DNA from 3 places in the Rhodococcus sp. NPDC059234 genome. Region 3 is predicted to be linked to each of the others. Evidence: riboswitches for the same ligand, from Rfam matches in the RefSeq annotation. Region 3 holds a riboswitch; each other region holds the start of a gene.
What was found. A riboswitch is a leader RNA that binds a small molecule or an ion and turns the genes downstream of it on or off. The one in region 3 is predicted to bind S-adenosylmethionine.
Positions count from the first base shown of each region.

Region 1: linked by a shared signal. The riboswitch ahead of ACFXGJ_RS06440 (ABC transporter substrate-binding protein) and the one ahead of ACFXGJ_RS03180 (bifunctional o-acetylhomoserine/o-acetylserine sulfhydrylase) in region 3 are both predicted to bind S-adenosylmethionine.
Region 2: linked by a shared signal. The riboswitch ahead of ACFXGJ_RS15460 (aminotransferase class V-fold PLP-dependent enzyme) and the one ahead of ACFXGJ_RS03180 (bifunctional o-acetylhomoserine/o-acetylserine sulfhydrylase) in region 3 are both predicted to bind S-adenosylmethionine.

Region 1 is NZ_JBHZAH010000018.1:53,708-59,000, forward strand. Features, by position in the region: gene ACFXGJ_RS06425 (SDR family NAD(P)-dependent oxidoreductase) at 1-683, shown strand, start outside; gene ACFXGJ_RS06430 (alpha/beta hydrolase) at 689-1,591, shown strand; gene ACFXGJ_RS06435 (glycine betaine ABC transporter substrate-binding protein) at 1,588-2,202, opposite strand; SAM riboswitch class I at 2,264-2,356, shown strand; gene ACFXGJ_RS06440 (ABC transporter substrate-binding protein) at 2,364-3,308, shown strand; gene ACFXGJ_RS06445 (ABC transporter ATP-binding protein) at 3,317-4,462, shown strand; gene ACFXGJ_RS06450 (ABC transporter permease) at 4,462-5,154, shown strand; gene ACFXGJ_RS06455 (ABC transporter permease) at 5,151-5,293, shown strand, end outside.
Region 2 is NZ_JBHZAH010000069.1:18,856-24,148, reverse strand. Features, by position in the region: gene ACFXGJ_RS15470 (hypothetical protein) at 1-525, opposite strand, end outside; gene ACFXGJ_RS15465 (putative leader peptide) at 613-705, opposite strand; gene ACFXGJ_RS15460 (aminotransferase class V-fold PLP-dependent enzyme) at 715-2,010, opposite strand; SAM riboswitch class IV at 2,060-2,173, opposite strand; gene ACFXGJ_RS15455 (hypothetical protein) at 2,152-2,544, opposite strand; gene ACFXGJ_RS15450 (Ig-like domain-containing protein) at 3,065-4,342, shown strand; gene ACFXGJ_RS15445 (NAD(P)/FAD-dependent oxidoreductase) at 4,429-5,293, opposite strand, start outside.
Region 3 is NZ_JBHZAH010000008.1:1,441-6,733, reverse strand. Features, by position in the region: gene ACFXGJ_RS03185 (amino acid permease) at 1-1,176, opposite strand, end outside; SAM riboswitch class IV at 1,341-1,458, shown strand; gene ACFXGJ_RS03180 (bifunctional o-acetylhomoserine/o-acetylserine sulfhydrylase) at 1,594-2,907, shown strand; gene ACFXGJ_RS03175 (homoserine O-acetyltransferase) at 2,976-4,097, shown strand; gene ACFXGJ_RS03170 (homoserine O-acetyltransferase) at 4,278-5,293, shown strand, end outside.

The DNA.
Region 1 (5,293 bases), on a different contig from region 3:
CGCTCGGCGCGGAGGTCCGGTCCGACCACCTCGACGTCACCCAGCGCGAGGCCGTGTTCGAGTACGCCGCAGCGGTGGCAGCACATTTCGGCAAGGTCAACCAGGTCTACAACAACGCGGGCATCGCGTACCACGGCGAGTTCGAGAAGTCCGAGTTCAAGGACTTCGAAAGGGTCATGGACGTCGACTTCTGGGGAGTCGTCAACGGCACCAAGGCCTTCCTGCCGCACCTCATCGCCTCCGGCGACGGTCACCTGATCAACATCTCGAGCCTGTTCGGCCTGCTGTCGATGCCCGGCCAGACCGCGTACAACTCCGCGAAGTTCGCGGTCCGCGGCTTCACCGAGGCACTGCGCGAGGAGATGCTCATCGCCAAGCACCCGGTGAAGGTGACCTGCGTGCACCCCGGCGGCATCAAGACCGCGATCGCCCGCAACGCGACCGCCGGACCCGGCGAGGACCTGGCCACCTTCGCCGAGTTCTTCGACAAGAAGCTCGCCCGGACCACACCCGAGGAGGCGGCCAAGACCATCGTCGGCGGCGTGCGCAAGAGCAAGCCGCGCGTGCTCATCGGTCTCGACGCGAAGGCGCTCGACGCCTGGGTCCGCCTGGTGGGCCCGAGCTACCAGCGCATCGTCGCGATCGTGGCGGGGCGAGTCCTGCCCAAGTCCTCGGCGAAGTAGCCGACGTGCCGTACCTTCCACGGCCGTTGGTCGCCGCCAACCTCGGCGCATTCTACCGGCTCGCACTGCACTCGACGATGCCCGCACCGGTGGCCCGAAGGCTGCTCGACGCGGGTTCGGTGCTGCAGACCCTGCCGTCGGGCACGGTGGTCCGTCCGACCACCCTGGCCGGCCGCCGGGTCGAACGGGTGACGGTCGGCGCCACCGAACGCCCCACCGCGGTGCTCTACCTGCACGGTGGCGGGTACACGCTCGGTTCGCTCGCCACCCACCGGTCGCTCGCCGCGCACGTGGCCGGCGCGAGCGAGGCCGCCGTCTACGTGCTCGACTACCGGTTGGCGCCGGAGAACCCGTACCCGGCGGCGCTCGACGATGCGATCGACGCCTACCTGGAACTGCTCGTCGAGCACGGATACCGCGCCGATCAGGTTGCGATCGCCGGCGATTCGGCAGGCGGGGGGCTGTCGCTGGCCGCCGCCCGCGCCCTGATCGACCGGCACGGCGTGCGCGCGGCTGCACTCGGGCTGATCGCACCCTGGGTGGATCCGGGGGCCCGGGACGCACCGTTCGATCGGGACCTGGTGGTGAACACCGCATGGTCGTTCGCCGCCGCGCGGGCGTATCTCGGCGACGGCGACCCCGCCGACCCCGGCTACGCGCCGCTGCTCGGCGACATGTCGGGCCTGCCACCGACGATCGTGCACGTCGGCACCACCGAGGTGCTCTACCCACAGGTGGTGACGTTGGTCGAAAAGCTGCGCGCGGCAGGCGTTCCGGTCGACTACACCGAGTACCCGACGCTGTGGCACGTCGCGCACCTGCAGGCGTCGATCGTGCGGGAGGCCGACACCGCGGTGCGTGAGCTCGGCGGCTTCCTCGGCAGGGCGCTGACGGGGGTTCGGGCCTAACGCGCGCCGAGCCAGTCCGCGGCGGCCTGGTCCGCGGTGCGCTCACCGCTGCGCACCGCATCCCCCATCTGCGCCAGCTCCGCCGAGGTCAACTCGCCCGCAACAACGTTGAGCGCCTTCACCTGAGCGGCGGTCAGCACGCCCGAGCGCATGAGCGGCACCACGTTCTGCGCCGGCTCCGCACTGCCCGCCTCGCCCGCCTCGCCGCTGCCCGGTTCCTGCGCCATACCGTAGTCGGACACCGACAGACCCGCCGGGAGCGAACGGTTCAGCTCCTCGAACACCGCGTCCGACTCCGTCGCGGTGGCACCGGGATGCAGTCGCTCGAGCAGTCGTCCCGTGTACTCGGGCACCAGCGTCACCGCGCCCGAGTCGAGTGCGGTGAGGTCCTCCCCCGCGGCCAGACCGAGCCGGGTGTCGACCGGGGATCCGGTGCCCCGAAGCACGCCCGCGTAGATCTCGGCCAGCACCCTGCTCTCCGCGGCCTGCCCCGACCCGACGGTGATCGAGGGCAGCGGAGGCGGGCCGTCGAGACCCGAGTCACCCGACGAACAGCCCGAAAGCAGTACCGCGACCACGGCGACCGCGCCGGCCCACAGTCGTGAGTTCATCGCGCGCCACGCTCCTTCGGTCACCGTGCAAATGTCGTACCCATCGTTACACTGAGCGCGAACACCATCTCGAGCGGCCGAGAGATCCGGCTTGACGACGCCGCAGCAACCAGTCCCGAACATGGGCGGGTGCTAACGCCGGAACCGATGGAAGGATGCCGATGCCGCTCTCCCCCCGCCTCTCGATCGCCGTCGTTGCGGCCGCCCTGGCGCTGACCACCGTCGCGGCCTGCGGCAACTCCGACCCGCTGGCGAGCGGCGGCAGCGGCAGCTCCGACCCCAACGCGATCATCGTGGGGTCGGCCAACTTCCCCGAGTCCGAGACGGTCGCGAACATCTACGCGGAGGCCTTGAAGGCCAACGGCTTCGACGTGAGCACGAAGCTGAACATCGGCAGCCGCGAGGCCTACGTGCCCGCGGTCAAGGACGGCTCGATCGACGTGATCCCCGACTACACGGGCAACCTGCTGCAGTACCTCGACAAGGACGCCACCGCGACCGCCGCCGCCGACGTGGATGCCACGCTGACCGCCGCCCTGGGCCCCGACCTGGCGATCACCACCCCGGCACCCGCAGAGGACAAGGACGCCGTCGTGGTCACCCGGGGCACCGCCGACCAGTGGCAACTGACCTCCATCGCCGACCTCGCCCCGCACTCCGCGGAGGTGAAGTTCGGGGCGCCTGCCGAGTTCCAGGAGCGCTCGGTGGGCCTGCCCGGCCTGAAGGAGAACTACGGGCTGGACGTCAGCCCCGGAAACTTCGTGCCGATCGCCGACGGCGGTGGACCGGCGACCGTGCGGGCACTGGCCGACGGAAAGGTCACCGCGGCGAACATCTTCACCACCTCGCCCGCCATCGCGGCGAACAACTTCGTCGTCCTCGCCGACCCGAAGAACAACTTCCCCGCCCAGAACGTGGTGCCGCTACTGCGGGCGAGCAAGAAGTCCGAGAAGCTCACGGCCGTCCTGGACGCCGTCTCGGCCAAGCTCACCACCGAACAACTTGTCGCACTCAATGATTCGGTGTCCGGCAGCGCGAAGACCGAGCCCGCCGCAGCCGCCTCCCAGTGGGTGACCGCCCAGGGGCTCGACAAGCCGGTCTCCTAGGGGCGGCCGTGATCAGTTTCGAGTCGGTCACCAAGCGCTACCCGGACGGCACCACCGCCGTCGACGGCCTCGACCTGACCATCGACGCCGAATCCTTCACCGTGTTCGTCGGCCCGTCCGGATGCGGCAAGACCACCTCCATGCGGATGATCAACCGGATGATCACCCCGACCGCAGGCACCGTCACGGTGAACGGCCGGGACGTCGCCAACACCGACGTCGTCGAGCTGCGTCTCGGCATCGGCTACGTCATCCAGGGCGCCGGACTGCTCCCGCACCGCACGGTGATCGACAACGTCGCGACCGTCCCGGTGCTGCGCGGCGATTCGCGCCGCGCCGCTCGCAGGGCCGCACTCGAGGTACTCGAGCGGGTGGGACTCGACCCAGCGCTCGCGGGGCGTTATCCCGCGCAACTGTCCGGCGGGCAGCAGCAGCGCGTGGGGGTCGCCCGCGCCCTGGCCGCGGACCCGCCGATCCTGTTGATGGACGAGCCGTTCAGTGCCGTCGACCCGGTGGTCCGCGAGGACCTGCAGGCCGAGATGCGGCGATTGCAGGCGGACCTGCGCAAGACCATCGTGTTCGTCACCCACGACATCGACGAGGCGGTCAAGCTCGGCGACCGGGTCGCGGTGTTCGGTCCGCACGGCCGGTTGCAGCAGTACGCGCCGCCCCAGACGGTGCTCGCCTCCCCGGCAACGGACTTCGTGGCGGCCTTCGTCGGCCGCGACCGGGGTTATCGCGGACTGTCGTTCCGCGCCGCCGACCAGGTGCCGCTGCACGAGATCCGCACCGCCACCGAGGCCGAACTCCCCGCGCTTCGACTCGACCAGGGCGAGTGGGTACTCGTGGTCACCGACGTCGGCGCCCCGCTGGGCTGGATCGACGTCACCGGTGTCGAAGGTATCCGCGCGGGCAACTCGCTCTTCGACAGCACCGCGGCCGGCGGTTCGCTGTTCGCCCGGGGCGGCGACCTGCGTCAGGCCTTGGACGCGGCGATCTCCTCTCCTTCGGGAATCGGTGTCGCCGTGGACGACTCGGGCACTGTGGTCGGCGGCATCCACGGCTCGGAGGTCATCCGCAAGCTGGCCGAGCAGCGTCAGGCCGAGGACCGGGAACGGGGCAGACACTTCTTCGACGGCGAAACGGTCGGCTGATGCGCTGGCTGATCGACAACTTCTCCTATGTCGTCGACCTCACCAAGACGCACCTGTACCTCGCGCTGGTACCGCTGCTGATCGGTCTCGTCCTGGCCGTGCCGGTCGGCACGGCCATCCGCAACGTCCCGTGGCTGCGCAAGACGACGACGACCATCGCCTCGGTAGCGTTCACCATCCCGTCGCTGGCCCTGTTCGTCACCGTCCCAACCGTCTTCGGCCTGAGCATCCTCGACCCGCTGAACGTGGTGATCGCGCTCGCGATCTACTCGACCGCGCTGCTGGTCCGGGCGGTGCCCGAGGCTCTCGACTCGGTACCGGCCGACGTGATCGACTCGGCGACCGCGATGGGCTACACCCCGTTGCGGCGAGCGCTGACCGTCGAACTACCGCTGGCGATTCCGGTGCTGATCTCCAACATCCGGGTGGTGGCGGTCACGAACATCTCGCTGGTCTCGGTCGGCTCGGTGATCGGCATCGGGGGGCTCGGCGAACTGTTCACCAAGGGATACCAGCGCGACTACCCCGATCAGATCATGGCCGGCATCATCGCAATCGTGTTCCTGGCGTTGGTGTTCGACGCGCTGCTGTACGTGGTGGGCCGCGTCTTGACACCGTGGACCCGAACGGCCAAGGGCCGCAGGGCCACCGACCCGGTCAACGTACTGCGCGACGCCGAGGGGCCGGCATGAACATCTTCGTTTCCGCGTTCGAGTACATCGCCGACCCGGCGAACTGGTCCGGTCCGACGGGCATCGGCGCGCGCATCGTCGAGCACCTCTGGTACAGCCTGCTCGCGCTCGTCGTCTCGGCCGCCGTCGCGATCCCGCT
Region 2 (5,293 bases), on a different contig from region 3:
GAGGATCTCCGACGGCCTGGTGAGACCGCGCTCGTGCAGGTCGGGCAGGACGTCGTCGACAACGCGGTCCAGCACCCGCGGGAGCACCAGCGGCAGCAGGGTGACTCCGTCGGCGACGCCGGCGGCACCGATGTCGGCGATCAGCCCGGAAAGCCCCGGCGCGGTGCCGACGTAGGAAATCGAGTCCGGTACCCGCGGCCGGGCCAGACTCGCGTCGAGTCGGGCGAGTTCCCTTCGCGCGCTGCGATGATCGTCGGCGAGCAACACCTCGAGGTCGAGCAGCACGGTCACCGAGTCCGGGTTGCGCCCCTCGTCGGCGACCCGGGCCCGAACGGCCTCGCGTCGCAACTGAGCCTCGCGCAGGTCGCGCGCCCGGACCCGGACGACGGTGGCCGGCTCGGCGACCAGATCCAAGGGCGCCCCAGTGAGATCGACCCAGTAGTCACTGAGCCCCAGGGGAATTCGGAATTCGGTGTGCGAGCCCGACGCCGGGTGGTGTCCGGCGCCGGAAAGTTCGACCGCCACGTGCAGCGGCGGTATACGGGTAGGCGAATAGGCAGACATGACAGTCCTCGGGGTGCGTGGGAGGAGTGAACGGGCTCGAGGCGGACCTCAGCTCGAACACATTCCCGACGCGGTACGGCACAGATCCACGTGACGACGGCACCACTGGGCATCGATCGCCACGGTCGTCACGGATGCCATGCCCAGATGCTACCGCGAGGGCGCAGGCGTCGCCTGGTCGTCGGCGCGCGAGGAGACGAACTCCGCGACGGCCGTGACCAGTCGGTCCACGTCCGCGGCGTGGCTACCGAGACCGAGGCTGGCGCGGACCGCCCCCTCGGGGCGACCGAGCCGGGCCAGCAGCGGGTGCGCGCAGAACCGGCCGTCGCGCACGCCGATGCCGTACCGGTCAGACAGGTACGAGGCGACCTCCCGCGGCTCGGCGCCGTCGACGGTGAAGGTGACGATGCCGACCGCGTCAGGCGCGTCCGACCAGATTCGCAGCACGTGGACACCGGCGACCGCGCTCAGTCCGGCGGTCAGCCGCTCGCACAGGGCGCGCTCGTGCTCCTCCGCGCCCGCGGAGTCGAGCCCGGCGAGCGTCTCGCAGGCCGCGGCGAGGGCAGCGACGCCCAGCACGTTCGGGGTGCCGGCCTCGTGGCGCTGCGGGGCACTCGCCCACTCCACCGTGCCCGCCGCCGAGACGTCGCGGGTGGCGCCCCCGCCGGCGAGGTAGGGCTGCGCGGCATCGAGCCAGTCGGCACGCCCGACCAGCGCTCCGGCGCCGAACGGCGCGTACAGCTTGTGTCCGGAGAACGCCAGGTAGTCGACCCCGAGCGCGGCGATGTCGACGCGGCGATGCGGCAGCAACTGGGCGGCGTCGACCAGGATCCGCGCCCCGCAGCGGTGCGCGATCTCGGCCAGTCGCGCGATCGGCAGCACCTCGCCCGTGACGTTGGACGCCCCGGTGACCGCGAGCAGCGCGGTCGGGCGGGAGCAGAGTTCGGCGGCGATGCGCTGCACCGTCTCCTCGACCGAGTCGGCCGACTCGACAACTCGGGCACCGTTTCGCTTCCACGGCAACAGGTTTGCGTGATGCTCGATGTCCAGAACCACGGTCTCGCCGGGTACGCAGCCCGCGAGCAGGTTCAGGGAGTCCGTGGTGTTGCGGGTGAACACCACAACGTCGTCCGTACGAGCACCGACGAACCGCGCGACCACCTCGCGGGCGCCCTCGTAGCTGGCGGTGCACACCTGGGACGCGTACCCGGCGCCGCGGTGCACGCTCGCGTAGTACGGCAGCAGTTCCTGCACGCGTTCGGTCACCTGCGCCAGGGCGGGGGCGCTGGCCGCGTAGTCGAAGTTGGCGTACGTGCAGGAACCGCCGCCGGCGAGCGGAACGGTGAGCTCGGACCCCGAAACCTGAGCGAAAGGTGCAGTCGCAGAACAGATTTCAGAGAGAACCGCATCGGTGGCACAGGTGTCGGCGGAGAGAACGGCAGTCATGGAACATCCCTTTGTCCAGGGACCCGAGCGATTCGGCGATTGTGCTTCGAGTCCGCGCTTGCCGTGCCCGGTCGGACAGCGGCCAGGTCGTCACCCGGGGCACCCCACCGCGGTGGAGGGTTGCCGGCCAGCAAGCCGGGGCTATCTGCTGGCACTCATGACCTGACCAGAGAATTGCAGGCTGCCCGCCACGTTGTCAAGCCACCCGCTCGACACCGGGACTTCGAACCGGCCGACGTCGCGCACCCCGGCCAGCGGTAGGCCGAGCACTCTCACCCGCTGGACGGCCGCGGCCTCGGTGGCGGTACACAGCCCGTCGAGCACGTCCTCGGTGGCGAGCGCGCCGAGCACCTCACCTTCGCGTAGGTCACCGTCGAGGACGTGGGTCGCCTCCAGTCCGCGACTCGCCAGCCACGGCGCCGCCGCGACGAACGCGGCAGGATCCCCGATGCACAGCACCCGACGCGAACGCGCCGATCCACCCGTCGCACTCGTCGATGCCCCTCGCCCACAACGCAAACCGAGCTCGATCATCGGACGCCCTCCGCCCGAACTGCCGACCCGCCGAGGACCGAGGGGGCCTCGTCGCGAGCGAACATCGCGTCGATCCGAAACCTGATCTCCTCCGTGCTCATCGTCCCTCCGTACCCGGACGCTGCCCGACCCGTCGATGGTGCGATCGCTGATGTGTTCATTCGTGTACTTCCTCTCCACGTGACAACCCGCCTGCCCGGCGGAATCGTGCGCTCGAGCGGGTGTGACCGAGAACTCACCGAGCCTGGGTTCCGAACCCGCATTCCGTCGCCGTTTCCGGCATGGATCAACTATCGCGCCGGGCGCTGCCGGAGTCTGTCCACCGGCTGGACCCGGGATCGGATGAATCGGCTGTCCCCCGATCGGCGGACAAGCCGCAGCCCGATCCCCGCCGACCTCCCCCTGGCCAGCGCTTTTCCTGTCGATCACCGCCGCAGACGCACGCGCTGTCGAACGCCGATATTCTGGTGACAGTTCCGACGTGCGGTGCATCGTGTCCGCTCGAACTCGAGGAGGCATGATGGCTACCCGCCTGCGGCGCAGGACCCTCGCGGTGACGTGTGTGGTCGTGGCAGCGCTGACGCTCGCCGGCTGCACGATCTCCACCGGCGACAAGTCCGGGGACGGCCCCGCCGCCGCCCCGACCACCAAGCAGAGCGCGGCCGTCGTGACCGTCACCCCCGCGGATGCGGGTACCCCGGTCAGCCCGTTGAGCCCGGTTCAGGTCAACGTCGCGCAGGGCACGATCACGTCGGTCACCCTGACCAATCCCGAGGGCAAGGTGATCCCCGGGATTCTCACCCCGGACAAGACGTCGTGGAAGCCCGGAGAGCCGCTTGGCTACGGCAAGACGTACCAGCTCGCGGTCGCGGCGGTGGACAAGGACGGCGTAGCCACCACGAAGGACTCGACCGTCACCACGGTCGCCCCGAGCAATCAGACCGCCGTGAATCTGAACACCACCGGCGGCATCTCGATCAAGGACGGCGCGACGTACGGCGTGGGCATGGTGGTGGTCGCGCATTTCGACGAGCAGATCGGCGACAAGGCCGCGGCCGAGAAGGCACTGACGGTCACGACCACTCCCCCGGTGCAGGGCTCCTGGTACTGGATGGACGACCAGAACGCGCACTGGCGCCCGCAGAACTACTACGCGCCCGGCACCACCGTGTCGGTGGACGCGAAGATCTACGGTGCCCAGCTCGGCAAGGGCCTCTACGGCCAGTCGGACGAGAAGGTGGCCTTCAAGATCGGCGACTCGCACGTGTCGATCGCCGACGACAACACCAAGATGGTCACCGTCTACGAGAACGGCCAGGTGATCCGGGAGATGCCCACCTCGATGGGGCGGGGCGGCACCGAGACGATCGGCAACACCACGCTCTCGTTCTGGACGCAGCCGGGCACCTACACGGTGATGGACAAGTCGAACCCGGTGATCATGGACTCCTCGACGTACGGCCTGCCGATCAACTCCCGGCTCGGCTACAAGGAGTCGATCAACTGGGCGACGCGGATCAGCACCGACGGCATCTACCTCCACGAACTGGCGTCGAGCGTGTGGGCTCAGGGCAACACGAACGTCTCGCACGGCTGCCTGAACCTCAACCCCGAGAACGCACAGTGGTTCTTCGGCTTCTCCCAGCCGGGTGACGTCGTCGAGGTCCGCAACACGGGTGGCGCCCCGCTCGAGGTGTGGCAGAACGGCGACTGGAGCATGCCGTGGGCCCAGTGGGTCGCGGGCAGCGCGCTGCACGGCGCGGCGCCCGCGCCCGGACCGGCGCCTCTTCCTCGCTGACCGCGCCTGCGGCGGGCGCCGTACCGTGCTCGCCGCGGGTGACGTGACGTCCGATCTCCCGTTCATCGGCTACGCGACGCACCACGTCACCGTCCGAGCGAGTCGGCCGCAAGCGGAACGTCCCAGACGGCGCGCAACAGGTCGTGCGGGATACTGTCGGACCATCGACCGGTGGAGACGAGTTCGGCGGCGAGTCGCCCGATCTCGTCGGCCGCCATGACACCGCGCTCGCCCTCGACCGCGACGACCAGGTCGTCCTCGACCTGGTCGATGTACGGGTGGGCGGTGTGGTTGGCCGAAACCAGACACGGCCGCGTGTGTGCCGGACCGAACCGCTGCCGCGGCAGCAGGTCCGTCAGGACCGAAAGCGCATCGTCGATGTCCTTCTCGTTACCGCCAGTTCGAACCCATCGGGCAATCTCGTCCGATGTGTCCAACGGAGTCTCCAGCACACTGTTTCCTGCGCATTTGAAGTACCAACGTCCGTCGGGGTAGCGAAGCGGCGGCATGACGATTCCGCCGTACAGGGTTCGGCCCTCGCGGATCTTGAGGTACATCGTCGCCGGAAGATCGGACTCGTCCGGATCAGGTGCCTCCACGAGGACGACCGTGGCCCCGAAGGTGTCCATCGCGAGGGGCCTGGCCAACAACCCGATTGCGTTGGTGGCCGCACCGGTCGCGACGACGACGGACTGGGCGCGCCATGACTGACCGGACCGTGCGGTGACACGTCGCCCGCCCGCCTCGCGTCGAATGTCGACGATGTCGTCGCGTACGAGAGTCGCCCCGTTTCTCGTGGCTACCGTGAGCAACGTCCGCGTCAACTCTCGCGGATTGACGATGAAGGCCTCCGGCTGAACAACCCCTACGTGCCCGGGCTCGAAGCTCAGGTGTGGGTACCGTTGGCGCAGGTCCGCTTCGCCGAGTCGGACGACCTCTACTCCGAGGTCT
Region 3 (5,293 bases):
GGCCTCGTCGGCACTCATCCGTCGACGGGCCCGGTACTGCGACAGCAGGATCATCACCCAGACGAAGACGGTCGCGAACGTGGCGATCGACGCGATGACCAGGAACACGCTCTCCGGGATCAGGTAGTTGAGCAGCACCGCGACCAGCATCGCCACCGTCATCACGACCACCGTCAGCCACGGCACACCGGCGCGGGAGACCCTCGTCATCGCCGCGGGGGCCTGACCCCGCTGAGCCATGCCGTACATCATCCGGCCGGCGCCGAAGATGTCGCTGTTGATCGCCGACAGCGCGGCGGTGATGACGACGACGTTGAGGACGCTCGCGGCCGGACCGATCCCGAGTCCCTCGAAGATCTGCACGAACGGGCTGCCCTCGGTGCCGATGGTCTGCCACGGGCTGATCGCCATGATCACCGCGAGGGTCGCGACGTAGAACAGCATGATCCGCAGCGGCACGGTGTTCACCGCGCGCGGGATCGTGCGGGCCGGGTCCTCCGCCTCGCCCGCGGTGATCCCGATGATCTCGGTGCCGCCGAACGCGAACACCACGATCGCGAAGCAGGCCACGAACCCGCCGAACCCGGTTGCGAAGAATCCCCCGTCGGCCCATAGGTTGCTGACCGCCGGCTCGGTGTCGTGCACGCCGAATCCGAAGATCAGGATCGCCACGCCTGCCGCGATCATCGCCACGATCGCACCCACCTTGACGAGGGTGAACCAGAACTCGAGTTCCCCGAACACCTTGACGCTCAACAGGTTCAGTGCGCCGATGAAGAACACGATGGCCAGCACCCAGATCCACCGCGGCACGTCGGGGAACCAGAACCCCATGTAGACGCCGAACGCGGTGACGTCCGCCAGGCACACCACGATCATCTCGAACGTGTACGTCCAGCCGGTGAGGAAACCGGCGAGCGGGCCGAGGTGCCTGCCGGCGTACTCGCCAAACGAGCCGGACACCGGATTGCGCACCGCCATCTCACCGAGCGAGCGCAGCACGAGGTACACCGCGGCGCCGCCGATCACGTACGCGAGCAGGACCGCAGGTCCCGCCTTCTGGATCGCTCCGGCCGAGCCGTAGAACAGCCCGGTGCCGATCGCCGAGCCGAGGGCGATGAATCGGATGTGTCGGGCGGTCAGACCCCGGGTCAGCGCCGTGGCGGCGTCTTTCACTGTGGGTCTCCCAGCCGGACGATCAAACGTTCAATGTGCGCCGAGCAGTGTAGTGCTGTAATGCAGGTCACACGAGGTCGAGCGGAGTTTCGGCTGTCTGCCGACGTTCGGTACCGGGGGCCAACTGTCCGCCGACGCGACCGGTGCCGCTAAGATCGGCGCCAGGTCATGAGTGTCAGCGTCAAGCCCCGGCTCGCTGGCCGGCAACCCTCCATCCGCGGTGGGGTGCCCCGGGTGATGACCTGGTTTTCCGAACGACAGTTCGGATGACAAGCGCGGGTCCGCTGGGACGGACCCACAAACAGGGCCACGACCCGACGGAGGTTCACCATGTGTTGTTGTCGCAGATAGTCCTCATCTGTCATTCGGCGCCTCCGATGCGCCACACTCCCCCACTCTCACTGGAGTAGACGACCCATGAGCGAGAACACCCCTGCCTCGGCCGATCCGACCTCGAGCTGGAGCTTCGAGACCAAGCAGATCCACGCCGGTCAGACCTCGGACGCGACCACCAAGGCGCGTGCGCTTCCGATCTACCAGACCACGTCGTACACCTTCGACAACACCGATCACGCCGCGGCGCTGTTCGGTCTCGCCGAGCCGGGCAACATCTACACCCGGATCATGAACCCGACCCAGGACGCGGTCGAGCAGCGGATCGCGGCACTCGAGGGCGGCGTCGCGGCGCTGCTGCTGTCGTCCGGCCAGGCCGCGTCGACGTTCGCCATCCTGAACCTGGCGGAGGCGGGCGACCACATCGTGGCGAGCCCGCGTCTGTACGGCGGCACGTACAACCTCTTCAACTACACGCTGCCCAAGCTGGGCATCACCGTCGAGTTCGTCGAGGACCCGGACGACCTCGAGCAGTGGCGGTCGGCGATCAAGCCGAACACCAGGGCGTTCTTCGGCGAGACCATCTCCAACCCGCGCAACGACGTGCTCGACCTTCCCGGGATCTCGGCGGTCGCGCACGAGAACGGCATTCCGCTGATCGTCGACAACACGGTCGCGACGCCCTACCTGATCCAGCCGCTCTCGCACGGGGCCGACATCGTGGTGCACTCGGCCACGAAGTACCTCGGCGGCCACGGCACCGCGATCGCGGGCGTCATCGTCGACGGCGGAACGTTCGACTGGACGCAGGGCCGGCACCCGAACTTCACCACCCCGGACGCCAGCTACCACGGCGTCGTGTTCGCGGACCTCGGCGCGCCCGCCTACGCACTCAAGGCGCGCGTGCAGCTGCTCCGCGACGTCGGGGCCGCGGTGTCCCCGTTCAACGCGTTCCTCATCAGCCAGGGCATCGAGACCCTGAGCCTGCGTGTCGAGCGGCACGTGGCGAATGCGCAGCGGGTCGCCGAGTTCCTCGAGGCGCGGCCGGACGTCACCGCGGTGGCCTACGCGGGCCTGCCGAGTTCGCCGTGGCACGAGCGCGCGCGACAGATCGCACCGAAGGGCGCGGGCGCGATCGTGGCGTTCGAGCTGGCGGGTGGCGCCGAGGCGGGAAAGAAGTTCGTCAACGCCCTGACCCTGCACAGTCACGTCGCTAACATCGGCGATGTGCGTTCTCTCGTGATCCACCCCGCCTCGACCACCCACGCGCAGCTGTCCCCCGAGGAGCAGCTCGCGTCCGGTGTCACGCCCGGGCTCGTCCGGCTGGCCGTGGGCATCGAAGGAATCGACGACATCCTGGCCGACCTCGAGACCGGCTTCGCGGCGGCTGCGTCTTGACCCTCAGCTCCGTATCGGGCGCCCGTCCGGCCGGGACTCCTGAAGGATTCCCGACGCCGGACGGGCGGCTGACGAGCGTCCCGGTCGGTCCCGTGACGCTCGAGAACGGCGCCGTCATCGATGACGTCGTTCTCGCCGTGCAGGCCTGGGGCGAGCTCAGCCCCACCCGCGACAACGTCGTGCTCGTCGAGCACGCACTGACCGGGGACTCCCACGTCACCGGTCCCGCCGACAGCGATCACCCCTCCCCCGGATGGTGGGACGGAATGATCGGCCCGGGCGCTCCGATCGACACCAACGAGTGGTGCGTGCTCGCCACCAACGTGCTCGGCGGTTGCCGCGGCAGCACCGGGCCGGCGTCCCTGGACGCCGAGGGACGCCCGTGGGGTTCGCGGTTCCCGGAGATCTCCATCCGCGACCAGGTCGCGGCCGAGGTCGCACTGGCCGACACCCTCGGCATCGAGCGGATCGCCTCGGTGATCGGCGGATCGATGGGCGGCATGCGGGCACTCGAGTGGATCGTCGAGCATCCCGACCGAGTCGCCTCCGCCCTGATCCTGGCTGTCGGCGCTCGGGCCACGGCCGATCAGATCGGCACCCAGACCACCCAGATCGCCGCGATCGAGGCCGACCCGGACTGGCAGGGCGGCGACTACCACGGCACCGGGCGAGCACCACGGACCGGGCTGGCCATCGCCCGCCGGATCGCGCACCTGACCTATCGCACCGAGGACGAGCTGGACGCGCGGTTCGCGAACTCCTCGCAGCACGGCGAAGACCCGTGGCGGGGCGGCCGGTACGCGGTGCAGAGCTACCTCGAGCACCAGGCCGACAAGTTGGTCGCGCGCTTCGACCCCGGCACCTACGTGCTGCTCACCGAGGCGATGAATCGGCACGACGTCGGTCGCGGACGGGGCGGAGTCGAGGCCGCGCTGGCGTCGACGCCGGTCCCGGTGATCGTCGGCGGCGTCGACTCCGACCGTCTGTACCCGCTGTGGCAGCAGGAAGAGCTGGCGACTCATCTCGCGGGCTCGGGTCCGGTGCGGGTGGTGCACTCGAAGGACGGCCACGACGGTTTCCTCACCGAGGCCGACTGGGTCACCAGCCTGCTCGGGGACACCATGGCTCTGGCCAGGGCCGGGCGCTCGGGCCCGGCCGCGCGGTTCCGCCCGGCTTCGGAACGGCGCTGATTCGTCGGCGTGTTCGACCGGCACGCCGGTCGATGTCCCCCGTTCGACGGATACCGGATCGGTAAGCTCGGTGGCGTGCCGTCGCCCGTGATCCGTCCCGACTCGACACTCGATTCTCGACCCGACGGCGGAGGGCCTGACCCGGCTCGAGCGCTCCCCTTCCCTCCGACCGACGGTCGCCTGACCACCGCCGACATCGGTTCGCTGCGGCTCGAGAGCGGCGAGGTCCTGCCCGACGTCACCCTCGCCCTGCAGTGCTGGGGCACCCCGAGTCCCGCCCTCGACAACATCGTGCTGGTCGAGCACGCCCTGACCGGCGACTCCCACGTCACCGGCCCTGCCGGACCCGAGCACATCGCCCCCGGCTGGTGGAACGGGATGGTCGGTCCCGGCGCACCCATCGACACCGACGAGTGGTGCGTGCTCGCCGCCAACGTGCTCGGCGGATGCAGCGGCACAACCGGGCCCACCTCCCCGGCTCCGGACGGGCGCCCGTGGGGTTCGCGATTCCCGGCCATCTCGGTCCGCGACCAGGTCGCGGCGGAGGTCGCGCTGGCCGACGCGCTCGGGATCGCGCGGTTCGCATCGGTGGTCGGAGGGTCGATGGGCGGCATGCGTACCCTCGAGTGGATCGTCGGGCACCCCGACCGGGTCCGCTCGGCCCTGGTCCTGGCCGTCGGGGCCTGCGCGACCGCGGACCAGATCGGCGCCCAGACGACCCAGGTCGCGGCCATCACCACCGACCCGCACTGGCAGGGCGGCGACTACCACGACACCGACCGGACCCCGGACGACGGTCTGCGCATCGCCCGCCGGATCGCCCACCTGTCCTACCGCGCCGAGTCGGGCCTGGACGCCAGCTTCCGGAACTCCCCGCAGTCGGGTGAGAACCCCAGAGACGGCGGCCGCTACGCGGTGCAGAGCTACCTCGAGTACCAGGCGGACAAGCTGGTGTCGCGCTTCGACCCGGGCACCTACGTGGTGCTGACCGAGGCCATCAACCGGCACGACGTCGGTCGCGGCCGCGGCGGAGTGGCGGCCGCCCTGGCCTCGACGCCCGTCCCGGTGATCGTCGGAGCCGTCGATTCGGACCGGCTGTTCCCGCTGCGCCAGCTCGAGGAGGTCGCGCAGCACCTGCAGGGATGCGACGGGCTGCGGCTGGTCAAGTCCACGGACGGGCACGACGGCTTCCTCAC